4 regions of the Arthrobacter sp. BGA-UO-ETr-C19 genome follow, and region 4 is predicted to be linked to each of the others. Evidence: riboswitches for the same ligand, from Rfam matches in the RefSeq annotation. Region 4 holds a riboswitch; each other region holds the start of a gene.
The links. A riboswitch is a leader RNA that binds a small molecule or an ion and turns the genes downstream of it on or off. The one in region 4 is predicted to bind cyclic di-AMP.
Positions count from the first base shown of each region.

Region 1 (3,354 bases), on a different contig from region 4:
CTGATGTCCGGTGCGAACGCCATTCACGGGATCATCCTGGTGGGCGCCATCATCGTCGCCGGCCAGGCCACGCACCCCTGGGTGCTCGCGGTGGCGCTGCTGGCGGTGGTCCTCGCCACGGCGAACCTTGTGGGTGGCTTTGTGGTGACGGACCGCATGCTGGAGATGTTCCGCGGCCGCAAGGAAAAACCAGCCAAGCCCGTTCCCGAGGTCGGAGCCCCCGACGTTGGCGCCCAAGGGCAGGGTGTCCCCCCGGGTGAAACCAAGGAAAACACGGAGGCCACGCGGTGATCCTCCTCGACCCCAGCGTCACCGCCCTGCTGTACCTCGCGGCCGCCGTCTTCTTCATCCTGGCGCTGAAGGGCCTGAATTCCCCGCGCACCGCCCGCCGCGGCAACCTCATCGGCGCCTTCGGTGCGCTGGTCGCCGTCGTTACCGTCTTTTTCTCGACCCGGCTGGACAACGTCCCCCTGATCCTCGGCGCCATAGCCGTCGGTTCCGGTGTGGCCGCCCCCGTGGCCAGGCGCGTCAAGATGACCCAGATGCCGCAGCTCGTCGCCCTCTTCAACGGGGTGGGCGGCGGCGCCGCCGCCCTCGTGGCGCTGCTGGAACTGCCGCATGCGGAGGACGCCTGGGTGCGCGTCGCCGTCGTCTTCACCCTGCTGGTGGGGGCGGTGTCCTTCGCCGGCTCAGCCGTGACGTTCGCGAAGCTGCAGGAGCTCATGACCACCCGCCCCGTGGTGTTCCCCGGCCTGCCGGTGCTCATGGGCGCGGTGCTGCTCGCCGCCGTCGGTGCCGCGGCCGCCGTGGTGACGGGCGGGTCTCTCGTGCTGGCGCTGCTGCTCCTGCTGCTGGGCCTGGTGGCAGGCGTGCTGCTGGTGCTGCCGGTGGGCGGCGCAGACGTGCCGATTGTCATTTCGCTGCTCAACGCCTTCACCGGCCTCGCGGTTGCCGCGTCCGGACTGGTGCTGGGCAACGTGCTCCTCGTGGTGGCCGGGACGCTCGTGGGGGCGTCGGGCACCATCCTCACCCGGGCGATGGCCGCGGCCATGGGCCGCAGCGTGGCCGGCATCCTGTTTGGCGCGTTCCGGGGAGGTTCGACGGCGGGATCCACCGCCGTGAGCGACCGTCCGGTCCGTTCGTCCAGCCCGGAGGACGTGGCCGTGCTGCTGGGCTACGCGCAGCGGGTGATCATCGTTCCCGGCTACGGCCTGGCCGTGGCGCAGGGACAGCACACCGCGGCAGAGCTGGCTCAGGCCCTGGAAGCCCGGGGAATCCGCGTGGACTTCGCCATTCATCCTGTGGCGGGACGCATGCCCGGGCACATGAACGTGCTCCTCGCCGAAGCCAATGTCCCGTACGAATCGCTCAAGGAAATGAGCGAGATCAACTCCGAGTTCCGCACCGCTGACGTCGCGCTGGTGGTGGGGGCGAACGACGTCGTGAACCCCGCAGCGAAGACCACCGCCGGCTCGCCCATCTACGGCATGCCGATCCTCGAGGTGGCGGACGCACGCCAGGTGGTGTTCCTCAAACGCTCCATGCGGCCCGGGTTCGCTGGGATCGAGAACGAACTCATGTTCGAGCCGCAGACCACGCTGCTGTTCGGCGACGCGAAGGAGTCCCTGACGAAGGTGCTGGGGGCGGTGAAGGCCCTGTAGGGTGGGGCCTTCGGGGACTGTGTACCCCGTTACCGGGAGGTCCGTCCCGCACCCCGCCGTTACCGAAATGTGACTTTTGGTGTGGAGGTGCGATAGCCTCGGCCGGTGCCCTGGTTCCGCTCAGGGCATTCCCGGGCAGATGCCGAGCCCTGCCGCTGACCGGGATCCGTTCGCTATCACCAACAGGCAGGGACGGGGGAACCACCTTTTTACCGGTCTTGCCAGTCAAGGCCTAGGGGTTAAGTCCAGACGCTCCGCCTAGAGGCGGGCAGGACCGGGTGACTCCCATCCGAACCCGACAGCTCACCCCGCAGGCATGGGAGAGGCAATCCACCATGTCACGTAAGTTCACGCCCGCGCGCCACCGCGCCACCCCGACGACGTCCATCGCCCTGCAGGGCCTGTCGTATTCCCTCAAGTCCAACGCCGCCTCGGTTGCCAAGCCGGCGGCCGCCGCCGCCGTCGCTTCCGGTCTTCTCTTTGGCGCCGGTGCACCCGCCCATGCAGGTGCCTACGCCCCCGAGACGCCGGACGCCGCCGCACAGTCCGCCACCGGCCAGGCGCTGGGCGCGCCGGCCGCCGCTGCCCAGTCCGTCGCTGGCCAGGCGCTCGCCGCCCCGGCCGCACCGGCAGCTCCGGCCCCGGCAGGCGGCGGATCTGCTGTTGCCGGTGCGTCGCACACCGTTGAGCCCGGCGACACCCTTGGTGCGATCGCAGCACGGCACGGTGTCAGCCTTGATGCACTTCTGGCAGAGAACGGCCTGTCCCTGGCCTCGGTCATTTACCCCGGTGACCAGATCTTCATCCCCGGGCCGGGCGCAGCCGCAGTGCCTGCGGCCCCGGCAGCACCCGCAGTACCCGAGGTTCCTGCCGCGCCGGCAGCCCCTGCGGCCCCGGCTGTCCCGACCGGCATGGGGATCTACAACGCCTCCGCGTCGATAACGCCAGCAGCAACCGCTCCGGCAGCCAGCGGCGTTGGCGCAGCCATTGTGTCCTCCGCCCGGGCGCAGCTCGGTGCCACCCAGGACTGCACCGTCCTGGTGGAACAGGCACTGCGCTCCGTCGGCAAGTCCGTGGGTGACCTCGCGCCCGCGCAGTTTTACCAGTACGGCACTCCGGTCTCGGCCCCGCAGCCCGGGGACCTGATGATCAGCGCCGGACACGTCGGCGTCTACATCGGCGGCGGGCAGGCCATCAGCAGCGGCATGAACGGCGTCAACGAAACCATCGTGCACCCGGCCTCCTGGCTCACCGGCGCCACGTACGTGCGGGTGAACGCGTAATTAGGGTGAACGCCTAACAGGCGGGACGCATTACACAGCAGCGGCGGGTGCATCGGCACCCGCCGCTGCCGCGTTTGGTGGCCGTTGGAATACCGGAGAGATTGCTCAGCGCCCGCCACACGGCTCCGCGACCGCCCACGGCTACGCGGCGGCGGTCGGCAACTGAAACAAAAGTCACTTCCACGCAACAATTGTTGACCTATGGATACCCGGGCGGTTAACTGATGGCCTGACCGGATGTGAGCTGGGGCACGTCACGGCTGAAACTTTGCAAGCACGCCGAGAGTGAGTTCCCGTGGACCTAATCACCACCGCCGAGGTTGAGGCAGCAGCGACGAGGCTGATGACTGCCTTCGCGGCCACCAACACAGACGACTACTTCGACTGTTTCGCGCCTGATGCGACGTTCG
Region 1 covers NZ_JCAQPC010000006.1:86,428-89,781, reverse strand. Annotated here, with positions in the region: gene AC57BR_RS01435 (NAD(P) transhydrogenase subunit alpha part 2) at 1-291, shown strand, start outside; gene AC57BR_RS01430 (NAD(P)(+) transhydrogenase (Re/Si-specific) subunit beta) at 288-1,661, shown strand; cyclic di-AMP (ydaO/yuaA leader) riboswitch at 1,823-1,993, shown strand; gene AC57BR_RS01425 (LysM peptidoglycan-binding domain-containing protein) at 1,997-2,944, shown strand; gene AC57BR_RS01420 (YybH family protein) at 3,240-3,354, shown strand, end outside.
Region 1: it holds a riboswitch for cyclic di-AMP, as region 4 does, so the genes downstream of both, AC57BR_RS01425 (LysM peptidoglycan-binding domain-containing protein) here and AC57BR_RS02735 (C40 family peptidase) in region 4, are expected to answer to the same signal.

Region 2 (3,354 bases), on a different contig from region 4:
GAGCGGACCCAGTGCGGCCAGGTCGGTGGAGAGGTCCACGTCCATGTAGGCCAGGACGGGTGACGGCGAGGCCAGCCAGACTTTGCGCAGGGCGTTGCCGCGGCCCTTCTCCTCGAGGTGTACCACGGTGACCTCACGGAGTTCCCGGGCCACCCGCTCGGCGGCCTTGAGCGTGCCGTCGGTGCTCGCGTTGTCCGCAACGGTGATGCGGAACGAGTGCGGGAACGTACCGCGCAGGTAGGCGTGCAGCCGGCGCAGGCACTCCTCCAGGTCGCGTTCTTCGTTGTAGACCGGGATGGTCACGTCCAGGACCGGGACCGCGGTGGCGGTGTCGATGGGCGACCGCCGCGCGTGCCTGATGAGGGTCTGCGCCGGGGCATGTCCGGCCGCACCGGCTCCCTGGAGCGCGTGCGGCTGGGTGAGCAGCGGTGCGTGCGGCTGGTTTCCGGAGGCCTGGTCAGTGATGGTCATGCATCAACAGTGGCGGCCCCTGTTATGAGGGTTTTAGGGCGAAGCTGTGCGGGGGCTGTGGAAGTGGCTTCTGCACCAAATTTGCCCAGCGCCGGAACTGCCGGGACGCCGAAGGGCTCCTGATCCTGGCGGATCAGGAGCCCTCAGGGCAGCCTAAAGACTCGGGGAAGCCCATAGAACTAGGTAGCAGCACAGGGCGTTCCCAGCCGTGGGAACGCCCTGTGCTGCTACTCAGTTGGGTTGGAGGTGCAGAAATGCTCGCCGTCAGCCGGTTCGGCCGCGGCAACCTGTCAGTACCAGTTGTGGGCCAGGTGCCAGTTCAGCGCGCCGCACGGGGAGTCGTAGCGCTCCTTGATGTAGTCCAGGCCCCAGTTGATCTGGGTGCGGTAGTTGGTGCGGTAGTCCGCCCCGGCGCTCGCCATCTTCTCGGCGGGCAGCGACTGGACGATGCCGTACGCGCCGCTGCTGGCGTTGGTGGCCGTGGTGCGCCATTCCGATTCCTTGGTCCAGAGCCGCTTCAGGCACTGCATCTGGTCTGCGGACCAGCCAAAGGAGCCAAGCTTGCTGGCCGCGTAGGCCTGAGCGCCGGCGGGATCGTTCAAGGCAACAGGGGCCGCGGCCTTGGCCCTGGCGGCGGCGGCAGCCTTGGCAGCGGCGGCCTTGGCAGCAGCAGCCTGGGTGGCGGCAGCCTGGGCCTTGGCAACTGCGGCGGCGTTGGCCGCGGCAGCATTCTTAGCAGCGGCTGCCTTGGCAGCGGCGGCTTTCGCGGCGGCAGTCTTGGCGGCGGCAGCCTTGGCAGCGGCAGCCTTCGTTGCCGCCGCAGCCGTGGCCGCGGACTCCTTGGCGGCCGACTGCGGAGCGATGGACGCCGCGGACGGGGCGGGGAGGGCGGAGATCAGCGTCTTGTCGAAGCTCAGCGTCTGCCCCGCGTCGGCGGTGGCCGCGGACGTCGCGGAGGCGGACGGCGTAGCCTGATCGGCCGCGTGGCCGGCGGCGCCGACACCAACGAGCACGGCGGCGGCGGTGGTCAGGACAGCTGCCCGGCGCCCGAAGGACGGAAGGCCTGCGGCGAAACGGCCAAATGCACTCTTAGGCTGGGCAGGCTCGGCGCGGTGACGGGAAATCTTGCTGTCGGACTGCTTGGAGGCGCGTTCAGGGCGCGCCTGAGTCTTAAATTCAGACATGGTGGATTGCCTCTCAACACCTGCGGAGTTAGCTGTCGGGTTCGGATGAGGTCATCCGGCCGCACGGAAAATTCACGTGTCGGCTTCACCCCAAGGGCTGATGCGGAAAGCCCGGGACTCTGGTTCCCCCGCCTCTGCCTGATCTAGCGGAATCCGGGAAGCGGCAGAGCTGGGCGTCAATCCGGACATGCGGTCCTAGTGGCGGCCGCACGCTATCGACGGTACAGGAGGCTTTTGATTAAGTCACATTTAGGTAACGGACATCACGACGCCGGCGCGGCGCCTTGCGTGGGCAGGCGGACGGCAAATTCCGTCCGGCCAGGCCGGGACGTGACCTCCACTGTGCCGCCGTGCGCCGCCACAATGGACTGCACGATGGACAGGCCCAGGCCGCTGGTTCCCTCGGCCGACGCGACCCCCGGTTCTCCCCGTGAAGCCGCGGTATGGAGGGCCGTTCCCGCGGTTCCGCTGCCGGCAGCAGAACCCGTAGCCGCTGCGGCTGCCGGCGCCAGGGACGACTGCACCGGCGTCGCCCGTGACGCGTCTGCGCGGGCGAAGCGCGCGAACACTTTGTCCACGAACTCAGGCGGGATGCCAGCGCCGTCGTCCGTGACCGTAATCACAGCGCTGCCGTCGGCCGACCGCATCACGCCGGTGGTCACCGTGGTGCCGGGCGGGGTGTGCTTGCGGGCATTGGAGAGCAGGTTCACCAGGACCTGGTGCAGCTGTGAGGCATCGCCCCGGACTGACACGGGTTCCTCCGGAAGATCGAGGTGCCACGCCCGGTCCGGCGCCATGACTTTTTCGTCGCTGACGGTCTCGATGACGAGCTGCGTGAGGTCGACGTCGCTGAGCTTGAGTGGCTGGCCCTCGTCGAGCCGGGCAAGCAGCAGAAGGTCCTCCACCAGGGCGGTCATGCGCTCCGACTGGCTCTGCACTCGTGCAAGGGACCGCTGGCCGTCCGGGGTGAACTTTTCGGTCATGCGCATCAGCTCGGTGTAACCGCGGATGGCGGTGAGCGGCGTCCGGAGCTCGTGGGAGGCATCCGCCACGAACTGCCGCACCTTCATTTCGCTTTCCTGCCGCGCTTCCAGCGCGTTGGAGACGTTGTCCAGCATCTGGTTCAGGGCGTGCCCCACGCTGCCCACTTCGGTTCCGGGATGGGCGTTCGACGGCGGGACACGGACGGCGAGTGCCACCTCACCGGCGTCCAGCGGCAGGCGCGACACCTGGGTGGCCACCTCGGAGAGCTGCTCCAGCGGTTTCATGGTGCGGCGGATGAGCACCGTCCCGGCCAGGCCGATCAGCACGAGTCCGCCCAGCGAGACAATCGTGATGGTCCAGACGAGCGAGGTCAGGGTGTTCTGCTTTTCCGCCAGGGGGAGCCCGGTGACGATGACGTCCCCATAGGGGGTCTGCGTGGCAATCAGGCGGTAGGCGCCGGACGAAAGCGTGCGGTCAACCGGGGCACCGTCGGTGCGCAGGCCCAGGAGGAGCTGGTTGTCCCCCGACGACAGCGAGGAGCGGGTGGCATCGGTGGCCAGGAAGCCCGCGCTGCTGACATTGCCGTTCTCAATCCGGGCGATGAGGGTGCCGACTCTTTGGCCCCGCGCGTCCAGGGGATCAGGCCTTCCGCTGGGGTTGCCAATCGGAGGCCGGCCGAACTCACTTGAGCGGTGCGAGGCATCGCTGAGCTGCT
Region 2 covers NZ_JCAQPC010000008.1:60,122-63,475, reverse strand. Annotated here, with positions in the region: gene AC57BR_RS03350 (bifunctional glycosyltransferase family 2/GtrA family protein) at 1-471, opposite strand, end outside; gene AC57BR_RS03345 (aggregation-promoting factor C-terminal-like domain-containing protein) at 762-1,655, opposite strand; cyclic di-AMP (ydaO/yuaA leader) riboswitch at 1,661-1,824, opposite strand; gene AC57BR_RS03340 (sensor histidine kinase) at 1,919-3,354, opposite strand, start outside.
Region 2: it holds a riboswitch for cyclic di-AMP, as region 4 does, so the genes downstream of both, AC57BR_RS03345 (aggregation-promoting factor C-terminal-like domain-containing protein) here and AC57BR_RS02735 (C40 family peptidase) in region 4, are expected to answer to the same signal.

Region 3 (3,354 bases), on a different contig from region 4:
CGTCCATGGCTGTGCTCATTGGCCTGGCTTCGCACGAGCTGTGGCGGCTTGAGCCCGGTTACTCCCGGGTGCGGATCCCCATGGCCATCGCGGCCGGCGGCGTGGCCTTCTTCTACTTATGCCGTCTGGTCGTGTTCCTTATCCAGGGGCCAAACGGTGCCGTATTTGCCACCTACTTCGGGTCCGCGGTGACCACCATGGTCACCATGGTGCTGCTGGTTGTGGTGTCCTTCAGCATGGCGGGGCTGAGCACCGAGCAGCAGACACGGGCACTGCGGACGGTGGCCACCCAGGACGGGCTTACCGGCCTCCTTAACCGCGGCGCGTTCCTGGAGGCGGCGGCCGAAGAGCTGGAACGCAGCAAGGCCGCCAACAGCGGGGGCTCGCTGATCCTCGCTGACCTGGACCACTTCAAGTCGGTCAACGACACCTTCGGCCACGCGGCAGGCGACCTTGCACTGCGGGCGTTCGCCGAGGCGTGCAGCGCATCGGTCCGGTCAACGGACGTTGCCGGACGCTACGGCGGCGAGGAGTTCATCCTCCTGCTCCCCGGGGCAGGCCCCAAGAGCGCGGAAATCATTGCGGGTGAAATCAGCAGGAGGCTGGCAGGGCAGCACATCCCGGAGCTGCTGCGGATGCCGACCGTCAGCTACGGCATTTCCACCTACAACGCGAAAACCAGTGATGTTGATGAGGTGATCGCGGCCGCCGACGTCGCCCTCTATGAAGCGAAATCACAGGGGCGGAACCGCACGGTCAGGGGCTGAGCCGCAGGCACCGGATCCGGAATGCATGGGGGACAATCCGGACCCGGCGATCCTGACTCGCAGCCGGAGGCTGCGGTCTTTCATCAGGCATAGCCAGTGTGTTCCACCGTCCTTGTAGAAAGGTGGGAGCACCTTGGGGGTGGCCGCGTTCCGCCGCCCCCAAGGCAGCGGAACACGGCGGTTTTTCAGCTCTGCTAGGCTGCGCGCACGAACGTGACGGGGCCGGTGGCAGTGAGCCAGGACAGCGGGTGCGCCATGGTGGCATTGATGCCGTTCATGCCGCCGCTGATGACCTTGCCGGCGCCGGCGTAGATGGCCACGTGGCCGGACTGCACCACCATGTCGCCGGGCTGCGGGGTGGAGACTACCTTGCCGTGGCTCAGGAACTGCATCGGGGCGAGGTCGCCCACGTGGATGCCGGCGGCGCCGAGGGCCTTCTCCACCATGGCGGTGCAGTCCTGCGTGATGCCAATCTGGGCGTAGGCCGAAGCGAGCATGGTTGCGTTGGCACCTGCCGCAGCCTTGACGGTGACCTTCGGTGCGGGTGCCGCAGCCTTGACGGTGACCTTCGGTGCGGGTGCTGCTGCAGCCTTGGCGGGCGCGGCGGCAGCGACGGGGGCGGCGGCAGGTGCCGCGGCCTTCTTCACCACCGGCTTTTCGACGACGGGTGCCGCCACCACGGGAGCCGGGGCCGACGTGACCGCGGTGCGTTCAAACTCGATCTTGACGCCGGAGGCAGCGTTCAGGGGAGCCTGCACCTGGCTGGCAGCCTCGGGGGCGGCGGCCGGAGCCGGCTGGGCCGGGGCGGCGCCGCCGGCGTTGGCCGCAACGGTGCCCGTGAATGCCAGCCCGGAGGCGGCGAGGATCACGGCTGCCTGGCGGCCGATGCCGGAGTTTGCGGAGGCAATGCGGGTGAACGGATTGGAGCGGGCGGCCGCAGCACGGCGGCCAGAAATAAAGCGGAACGACATGAAGAAGCCTCTCCCGATGCCTGCGAGGTGAGCTGTCGGATTCGGATGGGAGGCACCCGGCCGCGGTCCTGAGCGTGGTCAGGAACTGCGCGGCTTCACCCCAAGGCCCGCTGCAAGCAGGCCGAAAAGTGGTTTCCCCGTCTCTGCCGGACATGGGTCTTCGATTGATTCCTCGGGCTGCGGCAGAGTTAGGCAATCAGCGCGGGAGTGCCTCGTCGGTGAAAAGGCACGTTTTTCACGGTACGGGAGGCTTCGCTCAATGTCACATTAAGGTAACGGGGCCGTGTCGTTCATTTCGTATTGGCCCGCGTCAGGTAAGGGATCGGGGTCTGATTTTTGTGGTGAACCTCACTCTGCGGCGTTGAGCTTGCCGGCCAGCCGCTCCCGCATCTGGATGCTGGCCGAGTTGAGGCCGATCAGTTCCACCTCGCGGCCGTGCCTGCGGTATTTCTCCGTGACCGCGTCCAGCACGGCGATGGTTGAGGCATCCCACAGGTGCGAGGCGTGCAGGTCGATTACCACGCCGTCGATGTCCGGCTCGGCGTCGCGGGCGTAGTTGAACTGGGTGTAGAGGTCGTTGGAAGAGGCGAAGAACAGTTCGCCGTCCACGGTGTAGGTGGCCAGCGTCCGGCCGTTGAGCTCTACTTCCGTCCGCTCCACGGTGGCGAAATGGGCAACCCGGCGGGCGAACATCGCCATCGCTGCCAGCACCCCGACCCCGACGCCGATCGCCAGGTTGTGCGTGACCACCACCGTGCCGACGGTGATCAGCATGACTGCGGTTTCCGATTTTGGCATCCGCCTAAGCGTTGCCGGTGCAACAGAGTGCCAGTCGAACGTGATGGCCGAGACGAAGATCATCACCGCCACCAGCGCCGCCATGGGGATCAGGCCCACGATGTCGCCCAGGGTCACCACCAGTACCAGCAGGAAGACGCCCGCGAGGAATGTGGACACCCGGCTCCTGGCGCCGGAGCCCTTGACGTTGATCATGGTCTGCCCGATCACGGCGCAGCCGCCCATGCCGCCCAGGAAGCCGGTGACGATGTTGGCCACGCCCTGTCCCCAGGATTCGCGGGTCTTGTTGGAGCGGGTATCGGTGATGTCGTCCACCAGTTTGGCCGTCATCAGGGATTCCAGCAGCCCCACGAGCGCCATGGACAGCGAGAACGGGGCGATGGTCTGGAAGGTTTCCCACGTCAGAGGCACCTGAGGGATGAACAGTGTGGGCAGGCTTTCCGGCAGTTGTCCCTTGTCCTGGACGGTGGGGACGTCGATCCCGGCCCCTATAGCGAGGACCGTCAGGAGGACGATGGCCACCAACGGTGACGGCACCGCCGTCGTAATCCGGCGGAAGCCGACGACGATCAACAGGCCGGCGGCGACCAGCGGGTAGACGGGCCACGGAACCCCGATCAGTTCCGGCAGTTGGGCCATGAACACGAGGATGGCCAGCGCGTTCACGAAGCCCACCATCACCGAGCGCGGGATGAAGCGCATGAGCCGGGTGACTCCCAGCATGGCAAGCAGGATCTGGAATACCCCGGCGAGGATTACCGCAGCTATCAGGTGGTCCAGCCCGTGGCTGCGCATCAGCGGCGCGATCACGAGGGCGA
Region 3 covers NZ_JCAQPC010000021.1:36,758-40,111, forward strand. Annotated here, with positions in the region: gene AC57BR_RS13215 (GGDEF domain-containing protein) at 1-767, shown strand, start outside; gene AC57BR_RS13220 (NlpC/P60 family protein) at 962-1,738, opposite strand; cyclic di-AMP (ydaO/yuaA leader) riboswitch at 1,742-1,907, opposite strand; gene AC57BR_RS13225 (SulP family inorganic anion transporter) at 2,087-3,354, opposite strand, start outside.
Region 3: it holds a riboswitch for cyclic di-AMP, as region 4 does, so the genes downstream of both, AC57BR_RS13220 (NlpC/P60 family protein) here and AC57BR_RS02735 (C40 family peptidase) in region 4, are expected to answer to the same signal.

Region 4 (3,354 bases):
TGATCACCCTTGACGTTGTTGCAGCGGAGGCAGGCGGCGACAAGGTTCTCCCAAGAGTCGGCACCGCCCCGGGATTTAGGCTGGACATGGTCTATGGTGTGGGCTGCCTTGCCGCAGTAGGCGCACCGGTGGCCGTCGCGGCGGAGCACCCCGCGCCTGCTCACCGCCGTGATCATGTTGTACCGGGGACGGATGTAGCGGTTAAGGAGTATCACGGACGGACGGCCCATGATGTCCTGCGGCCCGACGACAGGATCGTCGCCTTCGGCCACCACGCTTGCCTTTCCGGTGAGCACAAGGACCAGCGCCCGGCGGAAGGTCACTACCGCCAGCGGTTCATATCCAGCATTCAGAACGAGTGTGCGCATGCACATACCTCTTCACGGCCGCACCCGGCAGAGGCGCGAGGGCCGGCTGCCCTCTGCATGTCCGGGCTATGGATCGACACCATAAGAGTAAACACTCACTAGGCAGATGAGCGAATCGAACACAAGCATCGTCATGGCGTGTCACCAAAAATTCATGCGGGCGCTAGGCAAAAAAGAACCCCCGCCAGCCGGCGGGGGTTCTTTCGTGACGCTTCGGTTGTCTTAGCCGCCGACGCGGATGAAGACCGGGCCGGAGCCGACGTTGACGCTGAACAGTGCGGTGGTTCCGCCGTTCCAGCCGCCGTGGACGGCCTGGCCGTTGCCGACGTACACAGCGATGTGGGCCAAGCCCATGCCGCCGTTCTGGTAGTAGGCGAGGTCGCCCGGCTGAGCTTCAGCAGCGCTGACGGTGCGGCCGAGGGACAGGTAGCCTGCGGGCCAGCCGTGGTAGTGGACGCCGACGGCTGCAAGTGCATTGGTGGCCAGCGCGGTGCAGTCCTGGGAGACGCCCAGCTGCGCGTAGGCAGCCGCAGCGATTGCAGCGCCCTTGCCGCTGGCGGCGGTGGTCTTCGGCGCTGCCGGGGCGGCGGTCTCGACGGCGGCGGTGGCCTGGACTGCCGGTGCAGCGTCGGCAACCGGAGCAGCCTCAACGGCGGGAGCGGCTTCCTGGACCTTGACAACAGGCTTGGGGGCCTCGACGACGGGAGCCGGGGTGGTGGAGACAGCAGGCTTCTCGTAGGAGATGGCGATGCTGGAAGCCGCGGAGATGGTGGACGGCGCAGCGGACTGGACCTCCAGCGTGGAAGCTGCGGCGGATTCGCGCTGGACGTTGGTCTCAGCGGCGTTGGCGGCGATGCCGCTGGTCAGGACAAGACCGGAAGCAGCAGCGATAACTGCTGCCTGGCGGCCCACGCCACCGGCGTTGTCGCCGACAGCCTTGGCAATGACAGCCAGCGAGTTGGTCTTCGTGACCTCGGCGCGGTGCCGTGCAATGGTCGCACGAGTAGTCATTAATTTCTCTCTTTCGTGTTCCACGGACCCGCGGTAGCAGGCCATGGGTTATCGACGCGCCGGCATCTTGGGGGTAAGCCGGCCCGCCTCGAATCGGATTCTTAGCGAAGGGTGTAAAAAGCGGACGTGCCCGTTGCGGACACCGCGTGCAGGAGAGTGCCCTGCGAGGGGTTCAGCGCGCTGATCATCATGCCGTTGCCGACGTAGATGCCCACGTGGGCGCCGCCGTTCTGCATGACCAGGTCGCCGGGAGCAGGCGTGGAGGTGGGCTTCATGGCGTTCCACGCGTTGACGCGGGGAATGCTGATGCCTGCCTGAGCGTAAACCCACTGGGTAAAGCCGGAGCAGTCCCAGCCGCTGGGCGTGGTGCCGCCCCAGACGTAGGGGCTGCCGATGCCGGTGTATGCGATTGCGGCCAGTCCGGAAGCTGCGGCGGAGGCCGCACCATCGGTGGACTTGGCGGTGACGGCCTGGGCCGCACCTGCGATCTCATTGGCGGCCTGGCCTGCGTCGGCCGTCTGGCTCTCATCGTTCGACTGCGGAGCGATGGTTTCGGCGACCGGGGCTGCCACCGTAGTGACGGCAGGACGCTCGAAGGAGACAGTGGCGGTGGGCGCGGCGGTCACAGCAAGCTGCGCGGCCTGGGATCCGGTCTCCGAGGAGGCGGAAACACCAATGTTGGCGTCGGCTGCGTTGGCAGGCATGCCAACGCTCAGGATGAGTCCTGAAGCAGCTGCGATGACAGCTGCCTGGCGACCTACTGTGCCGGCATTGGCGCTAACCGCCTTGGACACGGAGTCCAACGGGTTCATACGAACCGTCTGCGCGCGGTGGCGCGCGGCATTGTGGCGTGAAGACACGAAGGTAGCCTCTCCCAATGCCTGCGAGGTGAGCTGTCGGATTCGGATGGGAGTCACCCGGCCGCTCCGCTTCCTGGGAAGCATTGCGACTTAACCCCAAGGCCTTCTTGCGAAGACCAAAATTGGTTCCCCCGCCCCTGCCAGACGATGTAATGCGAACGGACCTTGAGCGGTGGCAGAGTTAGGCAATCCACTCAAGAGCGTCAACTTCGGAAAAGTTGACGCGGTTTAGACGGTACAGCAGTTCGGAGCCAATGTCACATTCAGGTCACGGCGTGTCACAGGAATGAGAGTGCTCACTCGGCTTGCCTCAGAGCCAGCCGGTGGGATCAACGACGTCGCCGTTGACCATCACTTCGAAATGGAGGTGGCAGCCGGTGGAGGCCCCTGTGGTCCCGCTGAGGGCGATCACTTCGCCCCGGGTGACCTTTTGGCCAACCTGGACGCTGGAGGACGACAGGTGGTTATACGTGGTCTCCAGGCCGTTCCCGTGATCGATCACCACGCGGTTGCCTCCCCCGTAGGGGTGCCATCCGGCGAACGTCACCGTGCCGCTGGCTGCGGCCAGTACCTCGGTGCCGCACTGGGCGGCGAAGTCCTGCCCACGGTGGAACTCGCCGGCGCCGCCGGTGATCGGGCTGACCCGGTAACCGAACGGCGAGGACTTGACCAGCGTGGTCAGCGGCCCTCCCAAGGTGCCCACCGAGGCCGAACGGCTGATGCTGCCGGCCGACTGGGCACTCAGGAGTTGCTTGAGCTTTCCGTCCGGGTCACCGGTGGTGGAGACCGACGTGCGGCTGAAGTCGATCTTTGCCGCCGCTTCAGCCGATACCTTCGGCTGGGCCGGTGAGGCAGCGGACGCTGACGCCCCTCCCTGCTGCTCTCCGGCAGCCAGGACAGGGCTGGTGGCGGGGACAGTAACTGTCAGCAGCAGGCCTGTGGCCGCAAGGGCTACGCCGGCTTTCTGCCCAACGCCACTGGCTGAGGCGAAATCCGTAACCTGGCGGAACGGACCCCGGCGGCGGCGGCGCGCTTCACGCTGGGCGTCCCGGGGACGGTCCGCGGCAACGGCCTCCGCGAGGCGCGGCTCCGGAGCGGGACCGGACGCGCGGCGG
Region 4 covers NZ_JCAQPC010000007.1:145,922-149,275, forward strand. Annotated here, with positions in the region: gene AC57BR_RS02725 (HNH endonuclease) at 1-368, opposite strand, end outside; gene AC57BR_RS02730 (NlpC/P60 family protein) at 591-1,379, opposite strand; gene AC57BR_RS02735 (C40 family peptidase) at 1,481-2,191, opposite strand; cyclic di-AMP (ydaO/yuaA leader) riboswitch at 2,244-2,413, opposite strand; gene AC57BR_RS02740 (M23 family metallopeptidase) at 2,550-3,354, opposite strand, start outside.